DNA from 3 places in the Arthrobacter sp. TMN-50 genome. Region 1 is predicted to be linked to each of the others. Evidence: riboswitches for the same ligand, from Rfam matches in the RefSeq annotation. Region 1 holds a riboswitch; each other region holds the start of a gene.

What was found. Region 1 has a riboswitch for S-adenosylmethionine ahead of metX (homoserine O-acetyltransferase MetX). Riboswitches for the same ligand answer to the same signal wherever they lie in the genome.
Region 2: linked by a shared signal. The riboswitch ahead of ACX80A_RS00630 (aminotransferase class V-fold PLP-dependent enzyme) and the one ahead of metX (homoserine O-acetyltransferase MetX) in region 1 are both predicted to bind S-adenosylmethionine.
Region 3: linked by a shared signal. The riboswitch ahead of ACX80A_RS11520 (MetQ/NlpA family ABC transporter substrate-binding protein) and the one ahead of metX (homoserine O-acetyltransferase MetX) in region 1 are both predicted to bind S-adenosylmethionine.

What each region holds. Positions count from the first base shown of each region.
Region 1 is NZ_JBTNDG010000006.1:115,253-119,588, reverse strand. Features, by position in the region: gene ACX80A_RS09595 (SGNH/GDSL hydrolase family protein) at 75-920, shown strand; gene metX (homoserine O-acetyltransferase MetX) at 963-2,129, opposite strand; SAM riboswitch class IV at 2,148-2,282, opposite strand; gene ACX80A_RS09585 (VOC family protein) at 2,401-3,042, shown strand; gene ACX80A_RS09580 (CPBP family intramembrane glutamic endopeptidase) at 3,070-3,873, opposite strand; gene ACX80A_RS09575 (DeoR/GlpR family DNA-binding transcription regulator) at 3,904-4,336, opposite strand, start outside.
Region 2 is NZ_JBTNDG010000001.1:128,014-132,349, forward strand. Features, by position in the region: gene rsgA (ribosome small subunit-dependent GTPase A) at 1-944, shown strand, start outside; gene ACX80A_RS00620 (cold-shock protein) at 1,047-1,250, shown strand; gene hisN (histidinol-phosphatase) at 1,416-2,225, shown strand; SAM riboswitch class IV at 2,281-2,394, shown strand; gene ACX80A_RS00630 (aminotransferase class V-fold PLP-dependent enzyme) at 2,430-3,794, shown strand; gene ACX80A_RS00635 (class I SAM-dependent methyltransferase) at 3,890-4,336, shown strand, end outside.
Region 3 is NZ_JBTNDG010000009.1:67,971-72,306, reverse strand. Features, by position in the region: gene ACX80A_RS11525 (putative bifunctional diguanylate cyclase/phosphodiesterase) at 1-1,409, shown strand, start outside; SAM riboswitch class IV at 1,577-1,693, shown strand; gene ACX80A_RS11520 (MetQ/NlpA family ABC transporter substrate-binding protein) at 1,892-2,773, shown strand; gene ACX80A_RS11515 (methionine ABC transporter ATP-binding protein) at 2,843-3,871, shown strand; gene ACX80A_RS11510 (methionine ABC transporter permease) at 3,871-4,336, shown strand, end outside.

The DNA.
Region 1 (4,336 bases):
TATTCTGGCATGCACTGGCTGGCGGTACCCAGCCGGGGGTCGCGTTCGGTGGACGTCTGTTACAGGATAGGAGGATGAACCGGAACCTGTACCTGCCCCCGGACTCTCACCCTGCCCAGAACAGCACCCCTCACCCCTGGACGCGATATGTGGCGCTGGGCGACTCGTTTACCGAGGGTATTGGGGACCCCAATCCCGAGAGCGTGGGTGGCAACCGTGGCTGGGCCGACCGGGTGGCCGAAGAACTCAGCAGGAGCCGCGATGATTTCGCGTACGCCAACCTCGCGGTCCGTGGCCGGTTGCTGCAACAGATTGTGGACCAACAGGTGGAGCCGGCCCTGGCGTTGAAACCGGACCTGATCACCATTTCGGCCGGCGGTAACGACCTGATCCGCCCCGGTGGCGATCCTGACCAGTTGGCGGCGCGCCTGGATGACGCCGTCGGGGCGTTGCGCGCCGATCACGCGACCGTGGTGCTGTTCACGGGCCCCGATGCGCGGGAATCCGTGCTCGGCAACTTCCGGTCCAGGACCGCCATCTACAACGAGAACCTGAGGATCATCGCCGCCCACCACGACGCGCTGATCGCCGATATGTGGGCCTTGCGGCAGCTGGTCAGCCCCCGGATGTGGGACGACGACCGACTTCATTTCTCACCGCTGGGCCACCACACCATCGCCATGATGGTGCTCGAAACCCTCGCCGTCCCCCACTCTCTGACGGCCCTCGAACCACAGCCGCTCCCCCATAAGAGGTGGCGTACCGCCCGAACCGAGGATCTGGTGTGGGCCAAGGTCTATTTCGTGCCCTGGGTACTGCGCCGGTTGCGGCGCCAATCCGCCGGGGACGGCATACTGGCCAAACGACCCGACGCTGCCCCCATCTTCGGCCCGGGAATGCCACCGGGCGCCGCCGGTTAGGGACCCACCATGCTGGCCACCCGGCGACGACGATATATTGCGTCAGGGCGCGGAGTAGAAGGCCTCCCGGAGCAGTCCGTCAAGTTGCTGGATTTGCGTCAGAAAAGCGTCGTGACCGATCGGAGAGTTGATCATGTGCACCGGCACCTCACCCGGCAGGGCCTTCGCCAGGACGCGGGACTGGCCCGGGTAATACAGCCGGTCCGAATCCACCGCCGCAATGAAGAACTCGGCGCTGACGTTCCGGAGAGCATCCTGCAGGGTGCCCCGGTCGCGGCCGGCGTCGTGGCCCATGAGGGCTTCAGTCAGCAGAACGTAGCTATTGGCGTCGAACCGTTCCACCAGTTTGTCGGCCTGATGATCGAGGTAGCTTTCCACCTGGTAGCGACCACGGTCCGCGGGATCCGGGGAACCGAACGGCGTCTCACCGCCCTGGGCGGTCCGGCCAAAGCGGTGCTCAAGTTCGGGCTCGGACCGGTAGGTGATGTGGGCAATCCGTCGCGCCAGCCCCAGTCCGTCAACCGGCCCGGGGCCCGGGTAATAGTCACCGCCAGCGAAGCCCGGGTCCAACCGGATGGACCGAAGCTGCGCCTGGGCAAAGGCAATCTGCTCGGCCGAACTGGCCGCCGTGCACGCAATTACCGCACACCGGTTGACCCGGTCCGGGTACAGAAGGGCCCACTCCAGGGCCCTGGCCCCCCCAAGTGACCCACCGACCACCGAATGCCACTGCCCGATGCCTAGGGCATCCGCGAGAAGTGCTTCAGCTCGGACCGAGTCCCGGACCGTGATGTAGGGGAACCGCGAACCCCAGGGGACGCCGTCGGGATCCGCGGTAGCCGGTCCCGTTGACCCGTAACACCCGCCGAGCATGTTGATGGACACGGCAAAATATCGGGTGGTGTCGATGGTTTTCCCGGGGCCGACCAGCTGGTCCCACCAGCCGTCCTCAGCCGAGTCGCCGCGGGCGACGTGGGAACTGCCGGTCAGCGCGTGCTGGATCAGGACGGCGTTGGATCGATCGTCGTTGAGGGTGCCCCAGCTTTCGTACGCGAGGGTGAGGTCGGGGAGGTGCCCCCCGGTTTCACAAGTGAAGGCCCCAAGGCTGCGAGTGCGGAGGACGCCGTCGAGACCTTCAGCAGGGGCCAGGGAGGCGTCGCTGGGCGCCCCCGGGCCGGGGCCCTGCTGTGTCGTGTGAAGTGTTGCCACTGGTATCGCCCGCCTTGGAGTTCGCGCTTGCGCCTGACACCCTGCCCGCCGCCTGGTCGTCACCCGGGGCACCCCACCGCGAAGGAGGGTTGCCGTCCAGCAAGCCGGGGCTTGGTGGAGCGGGCGTTCCGCTCCGTGCTGGCACTCGTGACCTATTCCTAGATAACCCGAAAAGCACCTCCCGGCGCAAATATGTGAACGTCTGTGGCCTGAAGACATGGTAAGGGTACCCTAAGTCGAGACACAGATCACAAAGTGCCAAACTAAGGCCATGCGCTTGGACCATGTCTCATATGCCTGTGAACCCGACGGCCTCGTAGCAACTGCTGGGAGGATTTCCGACGCCCTGGGCGTCGACCCTGTAAAGGGTGGTGTACACCCCCGCTTCGGCACCCGGAACATGATCTTCCCGATGCTCAATGGCCAGTACCTGGAAGTGGTCGAGGTGCTGAACCACCCGGCCTCGGACAAAGCTCCGTTCGGGCAGGCAGTGCGTGCCCGCTCCGAAGCTGGCGGCGGTTGGATGGGCTGGTGCGTCGCGGTGGACGATCTGGCCCCATTCGAGCAGCGGCTGGGCCGGAGCGCCGTGCCGGGTAACCGCAAATTTCCGGATGGGCAGGAACTAACCTGGCAGCAGATCGGGATCAAGGGGCTCATCGCTGACCCGCAGGTCCCCTACATGCTGCGGTGGGACGACGGTACCGAGGCACTTCATCCGTCGCAGGCCAAACCGGCGTCGGCCCGCCTTGATTCGCTGACGATCGCCGGCTCCCCCGATCGCATCGCCGAGTGGCTGGGCACCGACGCCACTGAGCCTCTCGATGGCGTCGCAGTGCACTGGGTGGCGCCGAACGGCACCCCGGGCGTCATGTCGGTGACCTTCCAGACAGCCAATGGCCTGGTGGAAATCTAGCCAGCCCGTGTAAAGGGGTCGCCGTTGCTACGCGCCGATTCCGATCGCCGGGCCGAAGAGGGCGAAGCCCACAAACCCGGCGATGTCGAGGACCGCGTGGGCAATAACCAGGGGCATCACCCGTTTGGTCCTCGTGTAGGCGTAGCCAAAGATCAGGCCCATGATGAAGTTGCCGATGAACGGCCCGAAGCCCTGGTACAGGTGGTAGCTCCCCCGGAGTAGGGCACTCGTAAGGATGATCACCGGCGCCGACCAGCCGAGCTGCCGGAGCCGGTGGAAGAGGTAGCCCACCACAATGACCTCTTCGAGCACCGCATAGCGCACCGCTGAAAGGATCAGGACGGGTACCGTCCACCAGTAGGCGTCGAGCGCTGCGGGTTCGATCGCCGTCGTAATCCCCAGCGCACGACCCGCCGCATACACGCCCACCGTGCCAGCACCGATCACTGCCGCGAGACCGACACCCAACCCGAAGTCGGTCTTCGGGTTGCTGAAAGTGAATCCCAAAGTTCGGAACGCCGATTTGCCGGGCTCGGTGAGCAAAAGCAGGACCAGGAAGACGGGGACCAGGGCGAAGAAAATGCCCAGTAGTTGGTACGCCAGGTCGAAATACTGTCGGTCGTTGAGGACCGGGTTTAGCCGGGTGGTCTGCGCCGCGAGGGGCGCCTTGCTCAGTTTGTCCAACAGATTCACCACGGCGTACACGGCGGATTGGCCGAGGGACAGTCCGAGGACGATGGTGATCTCTGCGGTGATCCGCCGGCGCTGAACGGGTGCGGAGCTTTCGGCGGCGCTCGACGTGGCCGGCGCCTTAGGTGGTTCGGTGGACATGCCAGCCATCCTAGTGGGCGTTCCTTGGTGCTAGTCGGGCCCCACCGTCGGCGCGACGATCACCGCAGTGCCGTGCTTCTCGAAGGCCTGCAGTTGATCGTCGGTGATCCCTGAATCGGTGATCAGATTGCTGAAGGTATAGCCAGTCATGGTGGCGAAACGGCGGGTGCCGATCTTTGATGAGTCGGCAACGACATAGGCGGTGGACGCGCGTCTGGCGACCATCGCGTTGACCGCAGCCTCACCTTCGTCGCTGATGGTGGGTCCCACGATCGGATCCAGTCCGTTGACTCCCACGAAAGCGAAGTCCAGGGCTACCCGCTGCAGCACCGCGTCAGCGTACGATCCGACGAGTTCGTAGGATCGTGGGTTGACGATTCCGCCGGTGACCATAATCTTGAAGTTCGGCCGGACAGCTAACTGGGCGGCAATGTTGATTGCATTGGTGACAACGGTGAGGGTG
Region 2 (4,336 bases), on a different contig from region 1:
AGCGACTTGTCATTGCCGCCCGGGCCCGGGAACTACGCCGGACGCCGGTGGTCGCCGGGGACCTGGTGGCTCTGGTGGGCGACCTCTCCGGCGGGCCTGACGCCCTGGCACGCTTGGTCCGGGTGGAAGAACGACGAACCCTGCTGCGCCGCAGCGCCGACGACACCGACCCGGTAGAACGTGCAGTGGTCGCTAACGCCGACCAGCTGGTGATTGTTGTGGCGGCAGCCAACCCGGAACCAAGAACAGGATTCATTGACCGGGCGCTGGTGGCGGCGTACGACGCCGGTATCCAACCGATCCTCTGCGTGACCAAAGCAGACCTGCGGGATCCTGCCGGGTTGCTCGACAACTATCGACACCTTGATCTGCCGGTCATCATCAGCCGGACCGCCGCCGATGCCGATGGGGTTGACAGCACCTCGGACGACGGATTGTCCGCCCGGCTCCTCGGCGATGCAGTGAGTCAGTTGCGGTCCCACCTCGACGGTAAGGTCAGTGTGCTGCTGGGTCACTCAGGGGTTGGGAAGTCCACCATGGTCAACGCGTTGACCGGATCCAACCGGGCCACCGGCGGGGTCAATGCTGTGACGGGGCGCGGCCGGCACACGTCGTCGTCGGCGGTCGCGTTGAAGGCCGGCGATTCTCTGCCCGGAACGTGGATCATCGATACCCCTGGCATTCGCTCGTTTGGTCTCGCCCATGTCGACCCTGACCGGATTCTTCAGGCGTTCCCCGATCTGGAACCCGGCACCGCCGAATGTGCGCGGGGCTGCAGGCATGACCGGCTCGCAGTGAGGTGTGGCCTCGATCCCTGGGTACGGGACGGGCTGGCGGGCGTATCGGGTCCGGTACGGCTTGCCTCGCTGCGGCGTTTGCTGGGTGCAAGCGTCCCTGAGCCCAAGGGAAATATGCAGGAAGCCAAACAGCTCGGCGAACAATAGACCTGATACGCTTGAAGAAGTTGCAGTGTTGCGCCCCAGGCTGACACCGCAACGAGAACCCCGAAGCACGGGGGGATTCTCACACACAAGGAATATGAAAAAATGGCAACAGGTACAGTCAAATGGTTCAACGCTGAAAAGGGCTTTGGATTCATTGCTCCTGACGACGGCGGCGCGGATGTATTCGCCCACTTCTCGGCAATCAACTCCAGCGGATTCCGCGCGCTCGAAGAGAACCAGAAGGTCAACTTCGAGACCACGCAGGGCCCCAAGGGACCGCAGGCCGAGAACATCACCGTTATCTAGTAACCCCTAGACGTAGTCCGTCCCACTGGACGGCTCCCCACAGGACACCGAAGCGGCTCATCGCCGCCGGTGTCCTGTGCTGTTTAAGGGTCTTCGCTCGATCAGTGGTGCCACAGGCGGGAGAGCGTCCCGCACTATGGCGATGTTAGGCGATAGGTTGAAGGTATGAACCACCGCCAAAGTTATAACGATGATCTGCGCCTTGCCCATGTGATGGCCGATTCTGTAGACGACCAGACGATGTCGCGATTCAAGGCCCTTGATCTGGTGGTCGAAACCAAACCCGATCTCACGCCCGTCACCGACGCCGATAAGGCAGCCGAGGAGTCGATTCGGGGCCAGCTATCCCGCGCCCGCCCCCGCGACGCGGTCCTCGGCGAAGAGTTCGGTAGCAGTGGCGCCGGCTCACGTCGCTGGATCATCGACCCAATCGACGGCACTAAAAGTTTTGTGCGGGGCGTCCCGGTCTGGGCCACCCTGATCGCCCTCGTGGATGAGGGCCAGCCGGTTGTTGGCTTGGTCAGCGCCCCCGCCCTCGGTAAACGCTGGTGGGCGGCCACCGGCACCGGCGCCTACATGGGTAAATCGTTGGCGGCAGCGACCCGGCTCAAGGTGTCAAACGTGTCGCGGCTTGAAGACGCTTCGCTGTCCTATTCAAGCCTGTCGGGCTGGAAGGAACGCGGAAACCTGCCGGAATTCCTGACGCTGACCGATTCGGTCTGGCGCACTCGCGCGTATGGCGACTTCTGGTCCTACTGCCTGGTCGCTGAGGGCGCCGTCGACATCGCCTGCGAACCCGAGCTGAACCTATATGACATGGCGGCGCTGGTACCGATCATCACCGAGGCCGGCGGCCGCTTCACCTCCCTCGAGGGCACGGACGGCCCCTTCGGCGGCAACGCCCTGGCCACCAACAGCACGCTGCACAACGATGTGCTGCAGATCCTCAACCCCGATGTGGATGACCTACTTTAAGATTCCGTAATAAAATAAACCCGGGCACACCTCGTGCCCTAGGCTGTTTGCTATTGGTCACGAGTGCCAGCGCTAAACCCCGGTTTGCTGGCCGGCAACCCTCCCGTCGCGGCGGGGTGCCCCGGGTGACGACCAGGCCGTACCCGAGCGGGTATGGCAAGCGCGGACACCCCTGCGTGGGGTCCACATTTCTGGAGACCCTTCATGACCATTGCACCCAGTACACTGGCTCAGCACCCAGCCAGGGCCGTGGCCCCGTTGGCCGACGTCGTCGGGAGCGGCCTGCGGGTCCCGGTCCTCGGGGGTGGTGAGGTTAGGTACGTCAACCTTGACTACGCGGCGTCTGCCCCTGCCCTGGCCGAGGTGCAGGAGTTTGTCACCACTGTCCTGCCCTACTACGCAAGCATCCACCGGGGCGCCGGCTATACCTCCCAGGTGTCCACTTCGCTGTATGAGAATGCCAGAACAGCGATCCGCGGGTTCGTGGGCGGACGTGGTGGTGACACGGTGATCTTCACCCGCAACACCACCGATTCACTGAATCTCCTCGCCGGGTGCGTCCCCGCCACGGGTGACGTGCTGTACCTCGACATTGAGCACCACGCCAATCTGCTCCCCTGGCAGCAGTTACCGCACCGCAGCCTCACCGCCGGTACGACGCTCGCCGATACCCTGGACCGGGTCCGCGCCGAGCTGGCCGCCGGCGGGGTGACCCTGCTGGCGGTCTCCGGCGCATCAAATGTCACCGGCGAGGTGCTTCCGGTCAGGGAGCTGGCGCGACTGGCCCATGCCTACGGTGCACGGATCGTCGTGGATGCAGCGCAACTGGCCCCGCACCGTCGGATCGACATCAGCCGGGACGGTATCGACTATGTGGCGTTCTCGGGTCACAAGCTCTACGCGCCGTTCGGCGCGGGGGTGCTGGTGGGCCGTTCCGACTGGCTGGATGCCGGTACCCCCTATCTCGCCGGCGGCGGAGCGGTGCGCCAGGTCAGGGCCGATTCTGTGTCCTGGGCCACCGGGCCGGCCCGGCATGAGGGCGGCTCACCCAATGTGGTGGGCGCCGGCGCGCTCGCCCACGCAGCGGGCATGCTCGCAGCGCTCGATCACAGCGCCTGGCAATCCCACGAACAGGCACTCCGGTCCGCTTTGGTCTCCGGCCTCGCCGGGCTGCCCGGAGTCAGCGTCCACCGACTCTTCCCCGACAGCGCCGAACCGATCGGCGTCGTCAATTTTTCGGTCGCCGGGTACGACGCCGGACTGGTAGCCGCCTACCTCTCCGCCGAACACGGGGTGGGGCTCCGCGATGGCAGGTTCTGCGCACATCCGCTGCTCACCCGGCTCGGTCTCCCCTCGGGATCGCTGAGGGCCAGCGTCGGACTCGGATCGCAACTCGCCGATGTGGAGCGCCTGCTCGGGGCCCTCCGGTCCCTCTTGACCCACGGCCTGACCGCTGACTATATCGTCGACGAGGAACGCTGGGTTCCTGCGGTCGAAACCCGCACCTTCCCGGCTTGGGCTCCCCATACGCCGGGGACGGCCGGCGCGGCGCCGTACACCAGCGAATAGCCGACCGCAGGTTCCCTCCCTCTGATTCTGCCCCCCAGTGCGCGATACCCTAGGCACAGGCCCACCCTGTCCCGTCCTGCGAAGGAGAACACACTATGCCCCGCGGCGGCCCACGTCTGCATGCCACCCGGCGGATTCACCTTGCCGGCGGCTACCTCGACGACGGTGAACAATACGACAGGGTCCGGCCCGGCTACCCGGCAGAGAGCGTCGACTGGGTCGTAGCCGCCGGGGCCTCGACCGCGGCCGACGTCGGCGCGGGCACGGGACTCTTCACCGCGGAGCTGGTGAAGCGCGGACTGGACGTCACCGCCGTCGATCCCTCCCACAGCATGCTTGACGTGCTCCGGACCAAGCTCCCCCAGGTGACCACCGTGGTGGGTACGGCCGAAGCGACCGGGCTGGCGGCAGCCTCGGTCCAGCTGGTCTCGATCGCGCAGGCCTGGCACTGGCTCGACCCAGCGGCGGCGGCCAGGGAATCGGCCCGCATCCTCGTTCCCGGCGGCCAGATTGCTCTCCTCTGGAACCAGTTGGACGTTTCG
Region 3 (4,336 bases), on a different contig from region 1:
CTTATGAGCAGGCACTCGAGGAAATTCGTCGCTGCGCCATTGACCAGGCAACTGATCCTGAAACGGCGCAGGCAAGCTTTGACCATCTGATGACCCATGACCCGCTCACGGGCCTGCTCAATAGGGCTGGGTTCCTCACCGAGCTTCGGGTTCTCCTGGCAGAGCCGACCGCAAACGAGCGGAACCGAGCGATCCTTATTCTGGATCTCGACCACTTCAGGGCGGTCAACGTGGACCTGGGGATCGCTGCCGGAGATGAGACACTCAACGTAGTGGCCCAGCGGCTCGCTGCCGCAGTCCATCTCCCCGCGGTCATCGCCCGGTTGTCCGGGGTCGAATTCGCCGTCGTGAGTGATTTTGTTGGTGCAGCAGATGCGCAATTGTTGGCCACGGAGCTACTTTCAGTCCTGAGCGCTCCGATGGTTGTCGGCAACTCCACGGTTGAAATCACGGTCAGTATTGGGGTCGCGGTGGCCAACAGGAACGAGACCCCTGACCGACTTGTCGGGCGCGCCGCCGCAGCCCTGTATCAGGCAAAGAAGCGTGGCCATAACCGGTGCGAAGTGGAGTTCGGCCATGACGATCCCGACGACGGACGGCTCAACCGGCGTAGCGAACTGCGCCGGGCCATCGAGGACGAAGAGTTTCGCCTCTTCTACCAGCCGCAGATTGACCTCAGCAACGGCCAGATGAATGGATTCGAGGCATTGGTGCGCTGGGATCACCCCGATAAGGGCCTGCTGGCACCGTCAGCTTTCATCGACTTCGCCGAAGAGTCGGGTCTGATCCTGCCGCTTGGCGCCTGGGTGATCGATGCAGCCGTGGCGCAACAGGCCGAGTGGCACCGGTCAGCGCCGGGCCGGCCGCCGGTTCGTATGTCAGTCAATATCTCGGCCATCCAGCTTAGCGATCCGCGCCTTGAAGAAGTGGTCACCGCGGCACTCCTCCGCCACAACGTGGACCCGGGACTCCTCACCCTTGAGATCACCGAAACGGCGCTTACCGAAGACCCGGTTGCCGCATTGCGGACCCTGGAGATCCTCAATGCGCTCGGCGTGCGCCTGGCAATCGACGACTTCGGCACCGGCCAATCCAGCCTCACCTATCTCAAGTTTTTCCCAATCGACGAGCTGAAAATCGACCAGTCATTCGTTGCAGGACTCACTACCGACAGTAAAGACCACGCGATTGTGGCTTCCTGCATCCAGCTCGCCCATGCGACGAGCCTGATTGCTGTTGCCGAGGGCGTTGAGACACAAGATCAGTTGCACACACTGAATGGGCTGGGATGCGACCTCGCTCAAGGCTACTTCTATACCCGTCCCATGTCGGCCGAGGACCTCGAACCGTGGTTCGCACCACGGCCCGACAATGTGCGCCTGGGCGATCATTGTTTGGTCAATCAGTAGCGGCCGCAGCGATACAGGTCGGGAAGCCGACTGATCGACTCCTCTTTCCCAAGGGCGATTCTTCCACCGGGGCCGCATGAACGGGACGGCTATGCCGCGCCGTTTATGACGATCCATAACGGCGACGTTTTGACCCACTAAATTTTCTGCCCTAGCGTGATCTCCAGAATCAAGAGTGTCAACCAAAGGCCCTGGCCGGTTGACCAGCAACCCTCTCCCGTAGCGGGGTGCTCCAGGTGAAGATTTGGTCGCCGGAACAAGTCCCCGGACGGCAAGTACGGCGTACCCGGTACTGACCCCGTTGAGGGATCGTGGTGGTTACCGCCCGCGATCCTGAAGCGAGCCAGCATGTAGCCCCAAGGAAATTCCGCCCGAATGTCGCTGCAGTTTTCGCAGCACTTCGAACACTTCTTATCTCCTGATCCAGCGGCCACCCGTCCAGTGTTCCCCGTCGGCTGGATCTAACTCAAAGGAAAATCATCATGAAATCCCGGAAACTTCTGTCTATCGCCGTCGTCCCCTTCCTCGCTTTTGCCGTTGCGTGCGGCTCCGCGGAGGGCTCCGAGTCCGGCAGCGAAAGCATCAAACTCGGCGTCGTGGGCGCCAGCGACCCGGAGTGGGGCCTGCTGACCGAGGCCGCTGCCGAGGAAGGCATCGACCTGGAAGTCATCGACTTTGCCGAATATACCCAGCCCAACCCTGCCCTGAGCGAGAGCGAACTGGACCTCAATCAGTTCCAGCACTTGGTGTATCTCGCTCGTTACAACGTCTCCAGCGGCGAAGAGCTCACTCCGATCGGGTCAACCGCCATCTACCCGCTGGGCCTGTACTCCACCCAGTACGGATCGGTCGAGGAGATCCCTGAAGGCTCAACGGTCGCCATCCCCAACGACGAAAGCAACCTCGCCCGCGGGCTGCTGGTGCTCCAGTCCGCCGGACTGGTAGTGCTCGACGACGGCGGGAGCGCCTTCTCCACGATCGACGATATCGACGAAGAAGCCTCCAAGGTTACCGTCACGACTCTTGAAGCGTCATTGACGCCCACATCGCTGCCCGACGTCGCGGCCGCCATCATCAACAACGACTTCGTGCAGGATGCCGGCCTGAACTTCGAGGACGCCATAGCCCAGGATGATCCGGCGGATCCGGCGGCCGCCGCGTACGTAAACGTCTTCGCCGCCCGCGCAGGCGAGGAAACCAACGAGACCTACCAGAAGCTGGTCAGCATCTACCAGGAAAACCAGGAAGTTCAGGACGCCGTTCAGGAGACCTCGGGTGGGACCGCCGAGTTCCTCCAGGTCACCCCTGAGGAGCTGCAGACGACCCTCGGCACCGTCGAGGAAGACACCCGCGCCCAAGGCTAGCCAGTCCTCCCTCTCCTGCGGCCGGCCCGCGATCCCGGCCGGCCGCAGAGTCATTCATCAAGGAATTTCATGCCTCTCATTTCATTGCAGGGCGTCACCAAAAGCTTCCCGCCGGGCCGCCGCGGCGACGCCCCGGTGCACGCCATTGACAACGTCAGTCTCGACATCGAGGCCGGGGAAATCTACGGAATCATCGGCTACTCCGGTGCGGGTAAAAGCACCCTGGTTCGCCTGATCAACGCCCTCGAAAAGGCCACCAGCGGCACCATCATCGTCGACGGCCAACAGGTCACCGGCGTCCCGGACAGACAGTTGCGTAGGCTGCGTCTTGACATCGGAATGATCTTTCAGCAGTTCAATTTGTTCAACGCCAAAACGGTGTGGAACAACGTCGCCTACCCCCTGCGCGTCGCGGGGAAGAGCCGCGACGAGATCCGGGCGCGCGTCACTGAACTCCTCGACTTTGTGGGGCTGGCGGACAAGGCTTCCAATTATCCGGAACAGCTGTCCGGTGGCCAGAAGCAGCGCGTCGGCATCGCCCGGGCGCTGGCCACCTCACCGAAAATCCTGCTCGCTGATGAGGCAACGTCGGCCCTGGACCCCGAAACCACTCATGAAGTGCTCCGCCTGCTGCGAAGAGTCAACGAGGAATTGGGCATCACCATCGTGGTGATCACCCACGAGATGGACGTGATCCAGACCCTCGCCACAAAAGTGGCGGTGATGGACAGTGGCCGGATCGTGGAACAGGGTGACGTGTTCGACGTCTTTTCCACACCGCGCGAAGCCTCCTCACAACGGTTCGTCTCCACAGTGGTGCGGGGGATTCCCTCAGCTGACGAACTCGCAGTTCTGCAGGAGCGGCACACCGGCCGGATTGTCACCTTCTCCTTCCGCGACGGGGATTCCTCCCAGGCATCGGTCTTCCTCGAATTGGCGGCGGCGGGCGTCGAGTTCGAGCTGATCTATGGCGGCATCAACGACATTCGGGGGCGGGCGTTCGGCCATCTCACCCTCGCACTCACCGGGCCCGACGGCGCTGTTGACGCGGCACTGACCGGCCTGTCCGGTCGCATTACTGTGAAGGAGCTCAGCTGATGGATTCCCTCATTACCCTTACCCCAGAACTGTGGGAGGCCACCTACGAAACCCTCTACATTGTCGGGTTCAGCCTGCTCTTCGGCGGGTTCGGCGGACTCCTGCTCGGCATCGGCCTCTACACCACGCGGGCCGGGAGCATACTCGGCAACAGCGCCGTGTTCAGTACCCTGAACATCATTGTCAACATCTTCCGGCCCATCCCTTTCATCATCTTCCTCGCCGCCGCACAGCCTCTGGCCCGGGCGGTCACCGGAACCGGGATTGGTAACAGCGCCATCATCTTCACGCTGTCGCTGGCCGCCGCGTTCGGGATCAGCCGCATCGTTGAACAGAACCTGCTGACTGTCCAACCCGGGGTCATTGAGGCGGCACGATCAGTTGGCGCCGGACGCCTGCGCATCATCCTGACCATCCTCCTCCCCGAAGCCCTCGGGCCGCTGATCCTCGGGTACACGTTCATCT